3 regions of the Citrobacter braakii genome follow, and region 1 is predicted to be linked to each of the others. Evidence: predicted binding sites of a transcription regulator. Region 1 holds the regulator's gene; each other region holds the start of a gene.
The links. Region 1 encodes PurR, which represses purine synthesis genes. Its sites were predicted from a motif close to CANGCAAACGTTTGCNTG; they were not measured.

Region 1 (6,294 bases):
TAATCCGGCGAAATAGCCGAAAGCACGTTGCCCAGCGTGAAAATCGCCATCAGGAATATCAACGCATTACGTCGCGCACGATGGGACAGCAGTAATGTCATCAGCGGAGCACCCACCATCACCCCAACCGCATACGCGCTGATTAACATTCCGGCCGCGGGAATCGAGACATCCACACCTTTGGCAATGACGGGCAATAATCCCATTGGCGAAAATTCAGTGGTGCCAATGCCAAACGCGCCGATCGCCAGCGCCAGTAAAGGATAATTGAGTTTCATATTTCGACTCCGTAACGTCGAGCCGGGGCGCGACATAAAATAAGAGTCAAAAGCATGACATTGATCGCAAAATTAATAAAGTTAACAAAATTGCAAAAGACTTTTGCTTATTCGCAAACAATCGACGGGAAAGGCAAGCGGAAAGGATGAGGGAGAGCGAACTCCCTCGGGGGAAATCAATGCAGCGCTGCGGTCAGGCCACCCGCGACGATCAAACCCAGAACAATAATGGTAGTCACTAACGAAAATTTCAGATCGGTGCTCATCAAGTTTTCTCCTTTTTATTCCCACACAAAAAGTGATATTGCGCATTTTTACACACTTGAAAGCAAAAATCTCTCACGATTTATATTGATAACTGCTTTTAACTCTTCCCCTTTTCGTTAAGATCAGACAAAATTCCACGCTTACTTGATTAGCGTACCGGCCATTGACCCCTTCCTGACGTTCCGTGTCGTTTTCCCGGCGTGCCGCAACCCTTACGTTGCGCTAAGGGTGTGTTAAGGCAAACGTTTACCTGGAGTATTCTCAGGAGCTTAGGATATGGTCTGGAGTGAGATGTAATGGCAACAATTAAAGATGTAGCGAAGCGAGCAAACGTTTCCACTACAACCGTATCACACGTAATTAACAAGACGCGCTTTGTCGCGGAAGAAACGCGTAATGCTGTCTGGGCGGCGATCAAAGAGCTGCACTATTCTCCGAGCGCCGTGGCGCGCAGCCTGAAGGTGAATCACACCAAGTCTATTGGCTTGCTGGCCACCAGCAGCGAAGCGGCCTATTTCGCTGAAATTATCGAAGCCGTTGAGAAAAACTGTTTCCAGAAAGGCTATACCCTGATTCTGGGTAACGCATGGAACAGTCTCGAAAAACAGCAGGCTTATCTGTCAATGATGGCGCAAAAGCGCGTTGATGGTCTGCTGGTGATGTGTTCTGAGTATCCGGAGTCGCTGCTTTCGATGCTCGAAGAGTACCGCCATATTCCGATGGTCGTCATGGACTGGGGCGAAGCTAAAGCCGACTTTACCGATACGGTCATTGATAACGCCTTCGAAGGCGGTTACATGGCGGGTCGGTATCTGGTAGAACGCGGTCATCGTGAGATTGGCGTGATCCCAGGCCCAATGGAGCGTAATACCGGAGCCGGGCGTCTGGCAGGCTTTATGAAAGCGATGGAAGAAGCGCTGATTAAAGTTCCTGAAAACTGGATTGTGCAGGGCGATTTTGAGCCTGAATCGGGCTATCGCGCCATGCAGCAAATTCTGTCACAGTCGCATCGTCCGACCGCCGTCTTCTGCGGTGGCGATATCATGGCGATGGGTGCGCTGTGCGCCGCTGACGAGATGGGACTGCGCGTACCGCAGGATGTCTCGCTCATCGGTTACGACAACGTGCGCAACGCCCGCTTCTTCACGCCGGCTCTGACGACCATTCACCAGCCTAAAGATTCACTGGGGGAAACGGCCTTCAACATGCTGTTAGACCGTATCGTGAATAAACGTGAAGAGTCGCAGTCTATCGAGGTTCATCCGCGCCTGGTAGAACGCCGTTCCGTTGCCGACGGCCCGTTCCGCGATTACCGTCGTTAAGACTGTGGTGCGGGAGCCTCATCGGGCTCCCGCAACCATTCCTTATTCAGCGTTTCACTATCCCCTAAATAGTCCAGCAGCCAGCTCAATGCCGGCGATGTATCGTTCTGTTGCCATGTCAGGCAACATGCGGCATCAGGAAATGGATTCTCCAGCTGTAGCGCGACCCATTTGCCGCTATCAATCCACGGTTTGGCAAAATGCGTCGGTACCATGCCCACGCACAGACCTGCAGATAAACAGGTAGCAGAAGATTCCCAGTCAGGCACCACAACGCGCTTTTGGTTATCCAGCAGCCAGGTAATACGCTTAGGAAGCGTACGCGACGTGTCTTCACGCACCAGCGACGGCCAGTTGCGCAACGTATCGTCGCTTAGCGGTCCGGGCATTGACGCCAACGGATGATGGCTTGCCACCACGCAGCTCCAGCTCAGCATTCCCATGTCGCGGAAGGTATAGCGTCCCCCCACCGGAATCGCCTGCGTGGCGCCGATTGCCAGCTCAACGCGCCCATCGGACAGCGCATCCCAGACACCGTTAAACACCTCCTGGAAAACCAGCAGTTCGACATCATCAAAATGACGATAGAAATCCACGATCATCTGTCGGGTACGATCCGGGCGGACAATGTTATCTACCGCGATCGCCAACTGCCCGCGCCAGCCGTTGGCAATTTGCTGACATTGCTGGCGGGTGATCTGCATTTTTTTGATAACAGAGCGGCCTTCTTTGAGAAACCATGCACCGGCAGGCGTCAATTCCACATCCCGATGGCGTCGCTCAAAAAGCGGCACCGCCAGCCACTCTTCCAGTTGACGCACGGTGTAGCTTACCGCCGAGGGTACGCGGTGCAACTCCTGCGCGGCCGAACTAAAGCTACCGTTACGCGCAACCGCATCCACAACTTCAAGTGAATATTCCGACCACATATTCTGCCCACAAAAAATTTGAAATCAGTAAGCAAATATTAGCGTTTCACAGCAAGAATTACACTCACTACACTCAGCGGCATTGTTCTACTGCTAAAAAAAGAGAAATGATGATGCAACCTGGGAAAGGATTTTTAGTCTGGCTGGCGGGTCTTAGCGTACTCGGCTTTCTGGCAACGGATATGTATCTGCCCGCCTTCGCCGCAATTCAGTCCGATCTGCAGACACCTGCATCTGCCGTCAGCGCCAGCCTTAGCTTATTCTTAGCGGGTTTTGCCGTCGCGCAACTTCTGTGGGGGCCGCTCTCTGACCATTATGGCCGCAAGCCAGTTTTGCTTCTGGGTTTATCCATCTTCGCGCTGGGCAGTTTGGGCATGCTGTGGGTTGAAAATGCCACCGGTCTGCTGGTACTGCGCTTTGTTCAGGCCGTTGGCGTTTGTGCGGCATCGGTTATCTGGCAGGCGCTGGTCACCGATTATTATCCTTCACAAAAAGTAAACCGCATCTTTGCCACCATTATGCCATTGGTCGGGTTATCCCCGGCATTAGCGCCGTTATTAGGCAGTTGGATCCTGGTACATTTTTCCTGGCAGGCCATTTTCGCCACCCTGTTTGCCATTACTCTAATCCTGATGCTTCCGGCTCTGCGCTTAAAACCAACAGCTAAAGCACGCGACGACAGCCAGGATAAACTGACTTTCGCTACCCTGTTGCGCTCAAAAGTTTACCGCGGAAACGTGCTGATTTATGCCGCCTGCTCCGCGAGCTTCTTCGCGTGGCTGACGGGTTCCCCGTTCATCCTCAGCGAAATGGGCTACAGTCCGGCGGTGATTGGCCTGAGCTATGTTCCACAAACCATCGCTTTCTTAATTGGTGGTTACGGCTGCCGCGCTGCGCTGCAAAAATGGCAGGGCCGTCAGTTGCTGCCCTGGTTACTCATTCTGTATGCCTTTAGCGTAGTGGCCACCTGGGCAACCGGCTTTATTCACCATGTTGCGCTGGCTGAAATCCTCATCCCATTCTGCGTTATGGCGATTGCCAATGGAGCAATCTACCCTATTGTTGTGGCTCAGGCGTTACGTCCTTTCCCACAGGCTACGGGACGCGCAGCGGCATTGCAGAACACACTGCAACTGGGTTTATGCTTCCTGGCAAGCCTTGTGGTTTCCTGGTTGATCGCCACCCCGCTGCTCACCACCACCAGCGTGATGCTGACAACGGTGCTGCTGGCGGCCGCGGGTTACAAAATGCAATCGCAGAAGGCTAACGCCCCGCACACAGATGATCGGGCGCAAATTGCCCACGGTGAGTCTCACTAGTAATCACCCTTGATAATTGATTAGCCTGCTAATATTTATTGGTTGAATCGTCAAAAATTCAGGCCTATACTGATTTCCAGTTGTTAAAAAAACGATAATTGTTATGTGTTAACGGGGACAAGAACGTTCCCGTTTTCCCATGGATGGTCTTTTCGGCAAGGGTTCCTCCCTTCCTCTGTTCTACGTCGGATTATAGATTCGCGGATTAATTCCGTGAGAGTTCTCACAAAGCCCAAAAAAGCGTCTACGCTATTTTAAGGTTCTGATCACCGACCAGTGATGGAGAAGCTATGAGTTCATCGTGTATAGAAGACGTCAGCGTACCGGATGATGACTGGTACCGCATCACCAATGAATTATTAAGCCGTGCAGGTATTACCATTAATGGTCCGGCACCGGCAGATATTCGCGTAACGAACCCCGATTTTTTCAAACGCGTACTGCAGGAAGGATCGTTAGGGTTGGGCGAAAGTTATATGGATGGCTGGTGGGAATGCGACCGGCTGGACATGTTTTTTTGTAAAGTCCTGCGCGCCGGTCTTGAAAACCAACTCCCCCGCCACTTTAAAGATACGCTCCGTATCGCCACGGCTCGCCTGTTCAATTTACAGACCAAAAAACGTGCGTGGGTCGTCGGCAAAGAACACTACGATTTGGGCAACGATCTCTTTACCCGCATGCTGGACCCTTATATGCAGTATTCCTGCGCCTACTGGAAAGATGCCGATACCCTGGAATCTGCCCAACAGGCGAAGCTAAAAATGATTGCCGAAAAACTGCAGTTGAAGCCAGGCATGCGGGTGCTCGATATTGGCTGCGGCTGGGGCGGCTTATCCCAGTTTATGGCGTCACAATATGGCGTTAGCGTGGTGGGCGTGACCGTTTCGGCAGAACAGCAGAAAATGGCGCAGGCGCGTTGTGCGGGGCTGGATGTCACAATTTTGCTGCAGGATTATCGCGACCTGAACGACAAATTTGATCGCATTGTCTCCGTTGGCATGTTTGAGCATGTGGGGCCGAAGAACTACGCGACTTATTTTGAAGTGGTTGATCGTAATTTAAAACCCGACGGTCTCTTTTTGCTGCATAGCATCGGCTCCAAAAAGACCGACAATAACGTTGATCCGTGGATCAATAAATATATCTTCCCGAACGGCTGTTTACCGTCAGTTCGCCAGATTGCCAACGCCAGCGAGCCGCATTTTGTGATGGAAGACTGGCATAATTTTGGCGCGGATTACGATACAACGTTGATGGCCTGGCACGAGCGTTTCATGAGATCCTGGCCTGAAATCGCCGATAACTATACCGAACGCTTTAAACGGATGTTCAGCTATTACCTGAACGCCTGCGCCGGTGCGTTTCGTGCTCGCGACATCCAGCTGTGGCAGGTGGTTTTTTCCCGCGGCGTTGAACACGGCCTGCGCGTTCCCCGCTAATCGTTATCACCCCCGTGCCAACGGGGGTTTTACACTCTGGCTTAGGCTCCCGCCTCACCCGTTACGTTACTGATGGCGCTTTCACGCGCCGCCAGTACGCGCTCAACGGTATCAACCACCGCCTGGGTTTGAGGATCGATTTCGATATTGACCCGCGCGCCTAACTTTTTCTTACCCAGCGTCGTACGTTCCAGCGTTTCCGGGATCAAATGCACACAGAAACGCGTCGGTGTCACCTCACCGACCGTCAGACTGATGCCATCAATTCCGATAAATCCTTTGTACAAGATGTATTTCATCAGCGACGGATCCTGAACTTTAAACCACACCTGGCGGTTGTTCTCCGAGGTCAGAATTTTCGACACTTCGGCGGTCGTCATAATATGGCCCGACATTAAATGTCCGCCAATTTCATCACTGAATTTTGCCGCTCTCTCAACGTTGACCAAATCCCCAACCTTCAGGTCACCCAGATTGGTGATACGCAGCGTTTCTTTCATCAGATCAAAGCTTATCTGGTTACCGTTGATTTCGGTTACCGTCAGGCAGCACCCATTGTGGGCAACCGATGCGCCGGTCTCCAGCGCATCCAACATATATTCAGGTAACTCCACAACATGCGTACGAAAATTTGGTTTTTCATCAATGGACACAAGTTTCGCGGTGCCCTGCACAATACCCGTAAACATACTTCTAACTCCTGAACTGAATTAAGACATCTCTGCACAGCACAATAGCAG
Region 2 (6,294 bases), 230 kb from region 1:
TATAACGTGGTGAAAGCATGTCTCGCTTCATCGCCCACGGCTGCTGTATCCCTTGCCCGGCAAAGTAGAGCGTTCCTTTCCCCTTTTCAGCATTAAGAGTATCCAGTAGGTCCATCAATTTATCGCTGTTACGCCGCGGGGCGTTATTATCAAAAAGATTCAGCTGTGCAACGCCAGAGCTAAAAAAATCCCCCAGCATAACGCCCGCTTTTTGATAACGTAGCCCCTCTCGCCAAACGGCGTCCAGGCTGCGCGTGGCTGCTGTAATAATGTCCCGGCTATCCTGAGTTGGCGTCAGCAGTTTTATCGATGCGCTGTTACCATAATAAGGTTCATTCAGGGCAAACGGACTGGTTTTGATAAACGTAGAGATAAACCGGCAGTACTGGTGTTCTCTGCGCAGCTTTTCCGCAGCACGTGAAGCATAGGTGCAAATGGCCTCTCTCATGGCGTTGTAATCCGTGAGTTTTTCACCAAACGATCTTGAGCAGATAATTTCCTGCTTATCCGGCGCAAATTCTTCCAGCGCCAGACAAGGCTCACCGCGCAATTCCCGGACGGTTCGCTCAAGCACGACGCTGAAATGTTTACGAATGAAGCGAATATCGGTATCCGCCAGGTCGAGAACCGTTTTAATGCCCATGACGTCCAGTTTCTTGCCGATACGGCGTCCGATGCCCCAGACTTCATCAACCGGGAGTGCTGCCATCAGCTTACGCTGGCGTTCAATATTTGAGAGATCCACGACTCCGCCCGTCTGTTCCTGCCACTTTTTGGCCGCATGGTTTGCCAGTTTGGCCAGGGTTTTGGTCTGAGCGATACCGACCCCAACCGTGAGACGTGTTTTCTGCAAAATGGTTGCTCTGATTTCCTGACCAAAATCCGTAAGATCCCTGCAGTTTCGCACGCCCGTTAAATCACAAAAGGCTTCATCAATACTGTATATCTCCACGCGTGGCGATAACTCCTCCAGAATCGACATCACCCTGCTGCTCATATCCGCATACAGCTCGTAGTTCGAACTAAAACAGAACACGCCATAGCGCCTGAACAGATCTTTCTGTTTGAAGTACGGAGCGCCCATATTAACGCCAAGCGCCTTTGCCTCTACGCTGCTGGCAATAACGCAGCCATCGTTGTTTGAAAGAACGACAACGGGCTTCCCTTTCAGATCAGGCCGGAATGCCGACTCACAGCTGGCATAAAACGCGTTAACATCCACCAGTGCAAACATCATCAGCCCGCTGCTTTAATGATAAATGTCACCACGCCAAATATATCCAGCGTGTCCTCGCTGCTAATCATGATCGGCGCGTAGGCGCTGTTCTCTGGCTTCAGCATCACAACCGGATGTAATTGCAGGCGTTTAACGGTGAATTCGCCCTCAACGGCGGCAATAACAATGTCTCCATGGGCAGGTTTTCTGGCGCTGTCGACAATCAGTAAATCGCCCTCGCCGATCCCTGCCCCCCTCATAGAGTCGCCAGATGATTTAACAAAATAGGTTGCGCTGGGATGCCGTACCAGCAGGTCATTGAGGTCGATACGTTTCTCAACGTAGTCCTGTGCAGGAGATGGAAAACCGCAGGGCACAAGATCGCTAAATAACGGAAAGTGTTTAATTTCGCGGCGTTCCGCAGGCTGGAAAAACAACATAATAATCTGCCTCTCATTCACTGTATTTATATACAGTAGTTTTAATAAGAGCAGCAATCAAGTAGCGAGTGTGATGAACTGGACGTTGTTTAACCATCTTGTCGGTAAGTTTTTATGATGTCTGGAAAAATAATCGGCTAAAAAAATACCCCGCATTTGCGGGGCATTACATCAGGAGCGTTTTCGCGGCATCATGCGCAGCAGCGTATTGTCCTTCCAGAAATAGTGGTGCATCAGGGCCGCAGCGGCATGCAGAGCAATAACAAAATAGCCCAGATTTGCCAGCGTCACGTGCCAGGACTTCAGCATATCCACTACATCAAAATTGGCCTCTGCCGCATGCGGCATAACGATGCCGAATGCAATCCACGGGTTACCCCGGTTGTACATCATCACCAGTCCAATAATCGGCAGAACAATAAACAGCAGATAGATAACCAGATGCCCCAGATGCGCCATTCCGGTCATCATCGGCTTCGGTTTTGGCACAATCGGCGGTGCCGGATATTTTAGCCTGACCAGCAGACGCGCCACCATCAGCGTTAAAATAGTGATGCCACAGGATACGTGCACCATGTTAAATAAGGGACGATAGCTGCGCGGGAAAAATCCGCGAAACTCCATAGCGCTGTAGGCCACAATGACCAACAAAAAGACCAGCCAGTGAATGCCAATTTGCAGGCCAGAATACTTATTCCCCATACCACTTCCTGAATAAAAACAATAATGCGTCACCATAACGGGCTTTTGTTAAAAATTCATTAACTTTTGCTCACCCGGCTTATTCGTACGCGGGATAAATTTATCAGGCTCTCGCCTTCCGGCGGAGATTCGCCTCCACCGTCTTTCATTTCCCGCGAATTCAATACGTCGTGAGTCTCTCCCCGTTTTCAATTCATTAACTATGTTATAGCTAACCTTTGCCACTGAGGGAGCATAGTAATGGAAGCACTGAGTCGTGAAGCGTTAGAAAACATGATGGAGCAAGCCGTTGCCCACGCGGCCACCTTCTCATGCTGGCCGCAGGGTGAAGCCCCCGGAGCAAAAAACAGCGATGCGGTATTCACGCCTGAACCCCGGCATACCGGAACGTCTGCTTATGATCGTGCGGTAACCGGCATTCGTGCACCAGAAATTACCGTTTACGCCCCTGCAAAACCTAACGGCACAGGGATCCTTGTTACCCCTGGCGGCTCTTATCGTCGCGTGGTGATGGATAAAGAAGGCAGCGCACTGGCACCGTTCTTTAACGCTCACGGTTATACCCTGTTTGTGATGACCTACCGCATGCCGGGCGATGGTCACGAGGAAGGCGCAAATGCGCCGCTGGCCGATGCCCAACGCGCCATGCGCTACATTCGCGCCAACGCTCATGAATGGAAAATCAACCCTGACCGTATCGGCGTGTTGGGCTTCTCCTCCGGGGGACACGTGGCCGCCAGTCTGGGAACCCGGTTTGACGAATCGGTTTATACGCCGATTGATAGCATAGACGAACAATCTGCGCGCCCTGCTTTTATGGCGCTGGTGTACCCGGTGATCACCCTGCGCGAAGATATCGGTCACCCAGGCTCTCGCCTTGAGCTGGTTGGCGCAACGCCCGAAAAGGAAGACCTGCAGCGCTATTCTCTTGAAGAGCGAGTGGATAACACAACGCCGCCGACGTTCTTGCTACACGCCATTGACGATCCGGCGGTGAAGGTGGAAAACAGCCTGGTCTTCTTTAATGCGCTACGTAGGCCAGGGGTTTCGGTCGAAATGCATCTGTTTGAACGCGGTAAGCACGGATTTGGTATTCGCGATGCGCAGGGATTGCCGCTGGCCATCTGGCCGGAATTGATGATGAACTGGATCGCCAGCAAAGTGTGAGAATTGCGCCGGGTGGCGTACAGGCTCACCCGGCGAAAACTTAGGACTGCAGATACACCACCTGCGTTTGCAGATATTCGTTCAGACCGTGTTTACCGTCAGCCCCGCCAATCCCGGACTTGCGCCAGCCAGCATGAAAGCCCTGCATCGCCTCGAAGTTTTCACGATTAATATAGGTTTCGCCAAACTTCAGCCCTTTGATCGCCTTCATCGCCGTATTCAGATTCTGCGTATAGATCGATGAGGTCAGACCGTAATCGCTGTCATTGGCCATCGTCAGCGCCTGTTCCAGCGTATCAAACGCTACCACCGGTAGCACCGGACCAAACGTCTCCTCGTGCATAATCGCCATCTCCTGGCGCACGTCTAACAGTAACGTCGGTGGATAGTAATACCCTTTGCCGGAAACGGCCTTACCGCCCAGCACCACTCTGGCGCCTTCCTGCACCGCTCGTGCAACTTTCTGCTCTACACGCTCCAGCGCAGAGGCGTTAATCAGCGGCCCCATTGCAATATCATTGCGCTCAGCCGGATTGCCAAACTGCACGGCTTTCATCGCCTCTCCCAGACGATTGACGAATTGGTCATAAATACCTTTCTGAACGTACACGCGCTCGGCACAGTTGCATACCTGTCCGGTGTTGATCACCCGCGAGTCAACAATTGCCTTTACGGCCAGTTCAAGATCGGCATCATCCATCACGATAGCCGGGGCCTTACCGCCCAACTCCAGACAAACTTTGGTGATATTTTTAGCCGCCGCAGCCATAATTTTCTCACCCGCCCCGACGCTACCGGTCATGCTCACCATGGCCACCTTCGGGTTTGCGGCCAGCGCCTGACCGACCGTTTCACCACGTCCCAGCACCAGATTAAATACGCCGCGCGGCAAGCCAATATCATCAACAATTTTGGCAAAGGCGATGGCGTTATTCGGTGTAAATTCACTCGGCTTAATGACAATGGTATTACCCGTCAACAGTGCGGGAGCCAGTTTGCGGGCAATCAGGAAAAACGGAAAGTTCCACGGCAGAATGCCCGTAGTCACGCCCAAAGCGCGCTTAAACAGCAGAATATTCTCGCCCGGACGATCGCTTTGCAGGATCTCGCCTTCATAGCGACGCGCCCACTCCGCCATGTAATCGATATAGTCGGCGGTAAACGAGACTTCGACCTCAGCCAGTTGCTGTATTTTTCCACCCTCCGCCACAATCAGCGCACTGATTTCACTGGCTCGCTGACGGATACCCGCAGAAATTTTGCGTAACCAGTTCGCCCGTTCAATGGCGGGCAGCGCTTCCCATTGCGGCTGAGCGCGCTGTGCGGCATCGATCGCTTTACACGCATCCTCGGCACGTCCATCGGGAATACGCGAGATCACCTCTTCCGTGGCAGGATTGACGACATCAATCCAGGCATCATCGTGCCAGGTCACAAACTGCCCATCGATATACATAGGATGTTGTACGGGTACTGACATGCGGCTCTCCTGTGATTAATTTGTTTTTAACAAGTAAAACTATTGTTAATTAATATCAATCATGCAGGTCGTATTATGGCTGGAGTGGCTGTTCTGTGAGCGGCTTCATAAAAGCGTCTGGCAAAGTGATGATGAAGGGAAAAAACAGGTGTGATTTTTGCCCGTTTGCCGCAAAACGCCGACAAACGGGCAACAGGAATTACAGAGAGCGGCTCTCCAGTAAGTCAGTCAGCACGATGTCATTTTGCAACTGCTGCCAGGCTTGCTCAACGTTCTGAGGAATATCAACATGGGCAATAAAATCGCGGCCACACGGCCCATAACCGGTGGCATCATCACGCAGGCGAGGAAGCTCACCGGTAATGAGAGACAGATAGCGATCCACTGACCACAAACCTTCTGCTGCTGGCACAAAATCCACGCCGTCTTGCTGTGGGGCCAGCTCAGGGATGAATCCAGGGAAACTCAACCAGCGCGGCGCATGCGGCTCATCGCGGGTTACGCGCTGAAAGGTTGCCATCGTACGACGTTGCATAGTGGGATCCTGTACCACAATGACGGTATGAATACTTTCCGTCGCCTGATTCAATAATGCACAGCTAAAACGGGCATTCTCACCGCAGTTTGTTGACTGGTCTTCCACCCAAATCTTCTCCCCCGGGATTTGCCAGAACTGATGTGCGATATTGGCAAGGATCGCCGCTTCCGCGCGCCCGGTGGTACGAATGATGTTGTAACGAGGATGCTCTGCAATCGCGTCATACAGAAATCGTGTGGAGTGACCGATGCCACCGCTAATCAACAAGGGAACCTGTTGCTCTTTCGCGATCCGGCAGGCGGCGTCGATGGTCGGAATAACCGCGTTCCCTGCCAGAATCACGCAATCTGACTGAACGGTGATATTCCCCGTAAAATCATTCTGCGCCAACCATCGCCCTACGGTATTGATCGCCGCAAGCGTGGTTGCGGAAAGTGTCGGAAACTGGCTCATACTCATGACTCCTGATCTTAATACTTTATCGGGTTGCATACCGGGCGGTGACGTCACCTTACCCGGTATGCTGTCTGGTACCGATTTATCCCGAAATCTGCTCCATCGCCTGCAAAATACGTTTATCGGAAATCGGATACGGCGTACCAAGCTGCTGGGCAAAATAGCTGACGCGCAGCTCTTCTATCATCCAGCGGATCTCTTTGACATCGTCATCTTCACGGCGCGCGGGAGGCAGTTTATTGAACCACTGCTGCCAGGCCTGCTGCACGCTATCCACTTTCAGCATCTGCGCACG
Region 3 (6,294 bases), 2.0 Mb from region 1:
TTCTGATCCACGATTACTAGCGATTCCGACTTCATGGAGTCGAGTTGCAGACTCCAATCCGGACTACGACATACTTTATGAGGTCCGCTTGCTCTCGCGAGGTCGCTTCTCTTTGTATATGCCATTGTAGCACGTGTGTAGCCCTACTCGTAAGGGCCATGATGACTTGACGTCATCCCCACCTTCCTCCAGTTTATCACTGGCAGTCTCCTTTGAGTTCCCGGCCGAACCGCTGGCAACAAAGGATAAGGGTTGCGCTCGTTGCGGGACTTAACCCAACATTTCACAACACGAGCTGACGACAGCCATGCAGCACCTGTCTCAGAGTTCCCGAAGGCACCAAAGCATCTCTGCTAAGTTCTCTGGATGTCAAGAGTAGGTAAGGTTCTTCGCGTTGCATCGAATTAAACCACATGCTCCACCGCTTGTGCGGGCCCCCGTCAATTCATTTGAGTTTTAACCTTGCGGCCGTACTCCCCAGGCGGTCGACTTAACGCGTTAGCTCCGGAAGCCACGCCTCAAGGGCACAACCTCCAAGTCGACATCGTTTACGGCGTGGACTACCAGGGTATCTAATCCTGTTTGCTCCCCACGCTTTCGCACCTGAGCGTCAGTCTTTGTCCAGGGGGCCGCCTTCGCCACCGGTATTCCTCCAGATCTCTACGCATTTCACCGCTACACCTGGAATTCTACCCCCCTCTACAAGACTCTAGCCTGCCAGTTTCGGATGCAGTTCCCAGGTTGAGCCCGGGGATTTCACATCCGACTTGACAGACCGCCTGCGTGCGCTTTACGCCCAGTAATTCCGATTAACGCTTGCACCCTCCGTATTACCGCGGCTGCTGGCACGGAGTTAGCCGGTGCTTCTTCTGCGAGTAACGTCAATTGCTGTAGTTATTAACCACAACACCTTCCTCCTCGCTGAAAGTACTTTACAACCCGAAGGCCTTCTTCATACACGCGGCATGGCTGCATCAGGCTTGCGCCCATTGTGCAATATTCCCCACTGCTGCCTCCCGTAGGAGTCTGGACCGTGTCTCAGTTCCAGTGTGGCTGGTCATCCTCTCAGACCAGCTAGGGATCGTCGCCTAGGTGAGCCGTTACCCCACCTACTAGCTAATCCCATCTGGGCACATCCGATGGCAAGAGGCCCGAAGGTCCCCCTCTTTGGTCTTGCGACGTTATGCGGTATTAGCTACCGTTTCCAGTAGTTATCCCCCTCCATCGGGCAGTTTCCCAGACATTACTCACCCGTCCGCCACTCGTCACCCAAGGAGCAAGCTCCTCTGTGCTACCGTTCGACTTGCATGTGTTAGGCCTGCCGCCAGCGTTCAATCTGAGCCATGATCAAACTCTTCAATTTAAGTTTGATGCTCGTGAATTAAACTTCGTAATGAATTACGTGTTCACTCAGAGACTTGGTATTCATTTTTCGTCTTGCGACGTTAAGAATCCGTATCTTCGAGTGCCCACACAGATTGTCTGATAAATTGTTAAAGAGCAGTTGCGACGCGCTTTAGCGCTCTGTCGCGAGGTGGCGTATATTACGCTTTCCTCTTTCAGAGTCAACCCTCATTTTCAGGTTTTTCTCTTCAACCGAACCGGCTGTTTGTGTGAAGTGATTCACATCCGCCGTGTCGATGGAGGCGCATTATAGGGAGTTTCCCGCGGCCCGCAACCCTTAAATTACAGAAAAATGACTGACCGCTGCATTCCACAGCAAAACCCCGCCTTATACCCATTTACACACAGAGTTATCCACAAACCACGCGATCGTTTGTGCACTTCTCTGTTTATATGAGCATCCTTCAACGGAAAAAGAAGAGGTCAAAATCGAAAATTAAAAATTCGCGAGCGTTGCGCAAACGTTTTCGTTACAATGCCCCCGCACAACAAGGATGCCCCGTAAGGGGCGTTAGCTGAGTTTTTAGCCAAGAATTCACCTAACGCTCTCTGTAATAGTCAAATCCAGGGGATTTACCATGCAACAACGTCGTCCAGTCCGCCGCGCTCTGCTCAGTGTTTCTGACAAGGCCGGTATCATCGAATTCGCTCAGGCACTTTCCGCACGCGGTGTGGAGCTGCTGTCTACAGGTGGCACTGCGCGCCTGTTAGCTGAGAAAGGTCTGCCAGTGACCGAAGTTTCCGATTACACCGGCTTCCCGGAAATGATGGATGGACGCGTAAAGACCCTGCATCCGAAAGTCCACGGAGGCATTCTTGGTCGTCGTGGTCAGGACGACGGGATTATGGAACAGCACGACATCGCACCTATCGACATGGTGGTTGTTAACCTGTACCCGTTCGCCGAGACCGTTGCCCGTGAAGGCTGCTCGCTGGAAGATGCGGTAGAAAACATTGATATCGGCGGCCCGACGATGGTGCGTTCCGCTGCCAAGAACCATAAAGATGTGGCTATCGTTGTGAAGAGCAGCGACTACGCCGCCATTATTAAAGAGATGGATGCCAACGACGGTTCTCTGACCCTCAACACACGTTTCGATCTCGCGATTAAAGCCTTCGAACACACCGCCGCTTACGACAGCATGATCGCCAACTACTTCGGTAGCATGGTTCCGGCCTACCACGGCGAAAGCAAAGAAGCCGCCGGTCGCTTTCCACGTACACTGAACCTGAACTTCATTAAGAAGCAGGATATGCGCTACGGCGAGAACAGCCACCAACAGGCTGCCTTCTATATAGAAGAGAATGTTAAAGAAGCGTCCGTTGCCACCGCGCAGCAGGTACAGGGCAAAGCACTTTCCTACAACAACATCGCCGATACCGATGCGGCGCTGGAGTGCGTAAAAGAATTCAACGAGCCAGCCTGTGTGATCGTCAAACACGCTAACCCGTGCGGCGTGGCTGTCAGTACCTCTATTCTCGATGCTTACGACCGCGCCTATAAAACCGACCCGACCTCCGCGTTCGGCGGCATCATCGCCTTCAACCGCGAACTGGATGCCGAAACTGCTCAAGCCATCATTTCCCGTCAGTTCGTGGAAGTGATCATCGCGCCATCCGCAACCGAAGACGCACTGAAAATCACCGCCGCCAAACAGAACGTCCGCGTGCTGACCTGCGGTCAGTGGGCACAACGTGTGCCGGGCCTGGACTTCAAACGCGTTAACGGCGGTCTGCTGGTTCAGGATCGTGACCTGGGTATGGTGAGCGAAGGTGAACTGCGCGTAGTTTCCAAACGTCAGCCGACTGAACAGGAACTGCGCGATGCGCTGTTCTGCTGGAAAGTAGCTAAATTTGTAAAATCCAACGCCATTGTTTACGCCAAAGAGAACATGACTATCGGCATAGGCGCAGGCCAGATGAGCCGCGTATATTCCGCAAAAATCGCCGGGATTAAAGCCGCCGACGAAGGTCTGGAAGTTCAAGGTTCCTCTATGGCATCCGACGCCTTCTTCCCGTTCCGCGATGGGATTGATGCCGCCGCCGCCGCCGGTGTGACCTGCGTGATCCAGCCAGGCGGTTCTATCCGTGATGATGAAGTCATTGCTGCCGCCGACGAGCACGGCATAGCGATGGTGTTCACCGACATGCGCCACTTCCGCCATTAATCCACGGAGCAGACGATGAAAGTATTAGTGATTGGCAACGGCGGGCGCGAACACGCGCTGGCCTGGAAAGCGGCGCAGTCGCCAAAAGTCGAAACGGTATTTGTTGCGCCAGGCAACGCGGGCACCGCGCTGGAACCTGCGCTGCAAAACGTGGCAATCGGCGTGACCGATATTCCGGCGCTGCTGAGCTTTGCCCAAAATGAGAAGATCGATCTGACCATCGTTGGCCCAGAAGCGCCTCTGGTAATTGGCGTGGTCGATGCGTTTCGCGCTGCCGGTCTGAAAATCTTCGGCCCAACCGAAGGTGCAGCACAGTTGGAAGGCTCCAAAGCCTTCACCAAAGATTTCCTTGCCCGTCATAACATTCCGACGGCGGAGTATCAGAACTTCACCGAGATTGAGCCTGCGCTGGCCTATCTGCGTGAGAAAGGCGCGCCGATCGTTATCAAGGCCGACGGCCTGGCCGCCGGTAAAGGCGTTATCGTCGCGATGACGCTGGAGGAAGCCGAAGCCGCCGTTCATGACATGCTGGCAGGTAACGCTTTTGGTGATGCGGGCCACCGTATCGTTATCGAAGAGTTCCTCGACGGTGAAGAAGCGAGCTTTATCGTGATGGTTGACGGCGAGCACGTGCTGCCAATGGCCACCAGCCAGGACCACAAACGCGTGGGCAACGGCGATACCGGTCCGAACACCGGCGGTATGGGCGCTTACTCACCTGCACCGGTGGTGACTGACGACGTTCATCAGCGCACCATGGAACGCATCATCTGGCCAACCGTAAAAGGCATGGCGGCGGAAGGGAACACTTACACCGGTTTCCTGTACGCGGGTCTGATGATCGACAAACAGGGCAACCCGAAGGTTATCGAGTTCAACTGCCGCTTCGGCGATCCGGAAACCCAGCCGATTATGCTGCGTATGAAATCGGATCTGGTTGAACTGTGCCTTGCCGCCTGTGATGGCAAGCTGGATGAGAAAACCTCTGAGTGGGACGAACGCGCCTCTTTGGGCGTAGTGATTGCCGCAGGGGGTTATCCGGGCAACTACAATACTGGCGATGAGATCCACGGCCTGCCGCTGGAAGAAGTCGCTGACGGTAAAGTGTTCCACGCGGGCACCAAACTGTCTGCTGACGATCGCGTGCTGACCAACGGCGGTCGCGTCCTGTGCGCCACCGCGCTGGGCAACACCGTTGCCGAGGCGCAGCAGCGTGCCTACGCCCTGATGACCGACATCCGTTGGGACGGCAGCTTCAGCCGTAACGACATCGGCTGGCGCGCCATCGAACGTGAGCAAAACTAACGGCTGAGCTTAGCCAGCAGCGTTTTGCGCGTAATACCTAACTGACGGGCGGCTTCGGTTTTATTGCCGCCCGTTTTTTCCAGCGCCGCCAGAATCACTTCTTTTTCGACATCCACCAGCGGTTGAATCTCGCCACTGTATTCCGTTTTTATCGGCGTCGCGGCAATCGCCATCGGCAGCTCGCGTTCGGAAATATATTCCCCCGTTAGCAGCACCACCGAACGCTCAATCGCATTTTCCAGCTCACGGATATTACCCGGCCAGTCATAGTGGATCAGCAGATCCATCGCCTGCGGAGTAAAGCCTTTCACCGCTTTTCGATTACGTGTGGCAAAACGCTGGAGAAAATGTTCGGCCAGCAGAGGAATATCTTCCCGACGCTGGCACAGCGCTGGCATTTCAATAGTGATGACGTTCAGGCGATAGTAGAGATCCTGACGAAAGTGCCCGGCGTTAACTTCCTCCGCCAGATCGCGATGTGTGGCGGCGATCAGCCGGACATCAACCGCAATAGTCTGGTTGCTGCCAACCCGTTGCACTTCTCGCTCCTGGATTGCCCGCAGCAGACGCACCTGCATTAGCGGTGAGATATCGCCAATTTCATCAAGAAATAACGTGCCGCCTTCGGCTTCCACAAAGCGCCCTTCCCGCCGCTTATCCGCACCGGTAAACGCGCCTTTCTCATGACCAAAAAGTTCGGACTCCAGCAGCGATTCATTAAGCGACGCACAGTTCAGCGTCACCAGCGGTTTATCACAGCGGGCACTGCTGGCATGCAGCGCCCGGGCCACCAGCTCTTTCCCCGTACCGGAGTCTCCGTGAATGAGCACCGTTGCATCCGAGGGCGCAACCATCGCGATTTCATTGATCAACTGCTGCATCGCCGGACTGCTGCCAATCATGCCAAACTGCGCAGCCGACCCTGACGGCAGTTCAGCGCCCGTTTCCCGCGTATGCGCCAGCGCCTTTTCCAGAGTCTCCTGCAGGCGATCAAAATCCAGCGGCTTGATTAAGTAGTCCAGCGCCCCGGTTTTCAGTGCCTCAACGGCGGTCTCCACGCTGGAGAACGCCGTCATGATCAATACCGGAATCGCCGAATTCAGCGCTTTAATCTCTTTCAGCGTTGCGATGCCGTCCATCTCCGCCATACGCACATCGCACAGCACTAAATCAAATACGCGTTCACGCACCTGTTCCAGTGCCGCTTGCCCGCTATAGGCCAGCGCGACCTCATAACCCCAGCCGCGCAGCAGCGCCTGTAAAATGGTGCAGTGGCTGATATCGTCATCTACCACCAGAATATTGATTTTTCCGCGCGTCATCCTTGTTAATCCTGTTGTTTCGCGTTGGTCGGCAGCCAGAGGGTAAAGGTTGCGCCTTTGCCCTCAACGCTTGCCACATGAATGGTACCACCGTG

Region 2: the regulator PurR is predicted to act here: its motif matches at 2,566-2,583, upstream of cybB (cytochrome b561).
Region 3: the regulator PurR is predicted to act here: its motif matches at 1,859-1,876, upstream of purH (bifunctional phosphoribosylaminoimidazolecarboxamide formyltransferase/IMP cyclohydrolase).

Annotation. Positions count from the first base shown of each region.
Region 1 covers NZ_CP045771.1:3,556,050-3,562,343, forward strand. The annotation lists gene GFC06_RS16620 (MFS transporter) at 1-278, opposite strand, end outside; gene cydH (cytochrome bd-I accessory subunit CydH) at 455-544, opposite strand; gene purR (HTH-type transcriptional repressor PurR) at 842-1,867, shown strand; gene punR (DNA-binding transcriptional activator PunR) at 1,864-2,796, opposite strand; gene punC (purine nucleoside transporter PunC) at 2,910-4,115, shown strand; gene cfa (cyclopropane fatty acyl phospholipid synthase) at 4,406-5,554, shown strand; gene GFC06_RS16650 (riboflavin synthase) at 5,596-6,243, opposite strand.
Region 2 covers NZ_CP045771.1:3,324,057-3,330,350, reverse strand. The annotation lists gene GFC06_RS15545 (Y-family DNA polymerase) at 1-1,234, opposite strand, end outside; gene GFC06_RS15540 (translesion error-prone DNA polymerase V autoproteolytic subunit) at 1,237-1,656, opposite strand; gene cybB (cytochrome b561) at 1,828-2,358, opposite strand; gene GFC06_RS15530 (alpha/beta hydrolase) at 2,599-3,525, shown strand; gene aldA (aldehyde dehydrogenase) at 3,566-5,005, opposite strand; gene GFC06_RS15520 (YdcF family protein) at 5,205-5,996, opposite strand; gene hrpA (ATP-dependent RNA helicase HrpA) at 6,082-6,294, opposite strand, start outside.
Region 3 covers NZ_CP045771.1:672,990-679,283, forward strand. The annotation lists rRNA gene GFC06_RS03060 (16S ribosomal RNA) at 1-1,363, opposite strand, end outside; gene purH (bifunctional phosphoribosylaminoimidazolecarboxamide formyltransferase/IMP cyclohydrolase) at 1,983-3,572, shown strand; gene purD (phosphoribosylamine--glycine ligase) at 3,588-4,877, shown strand; gene zraR (sigma-54-dependent response regulator transcription factor ZraR) at 4,874-6,199, opposite strand; gene zraS (two-component system sensor histidine kinase ZraS) at 6,205-6,294, opposite strand, start outside.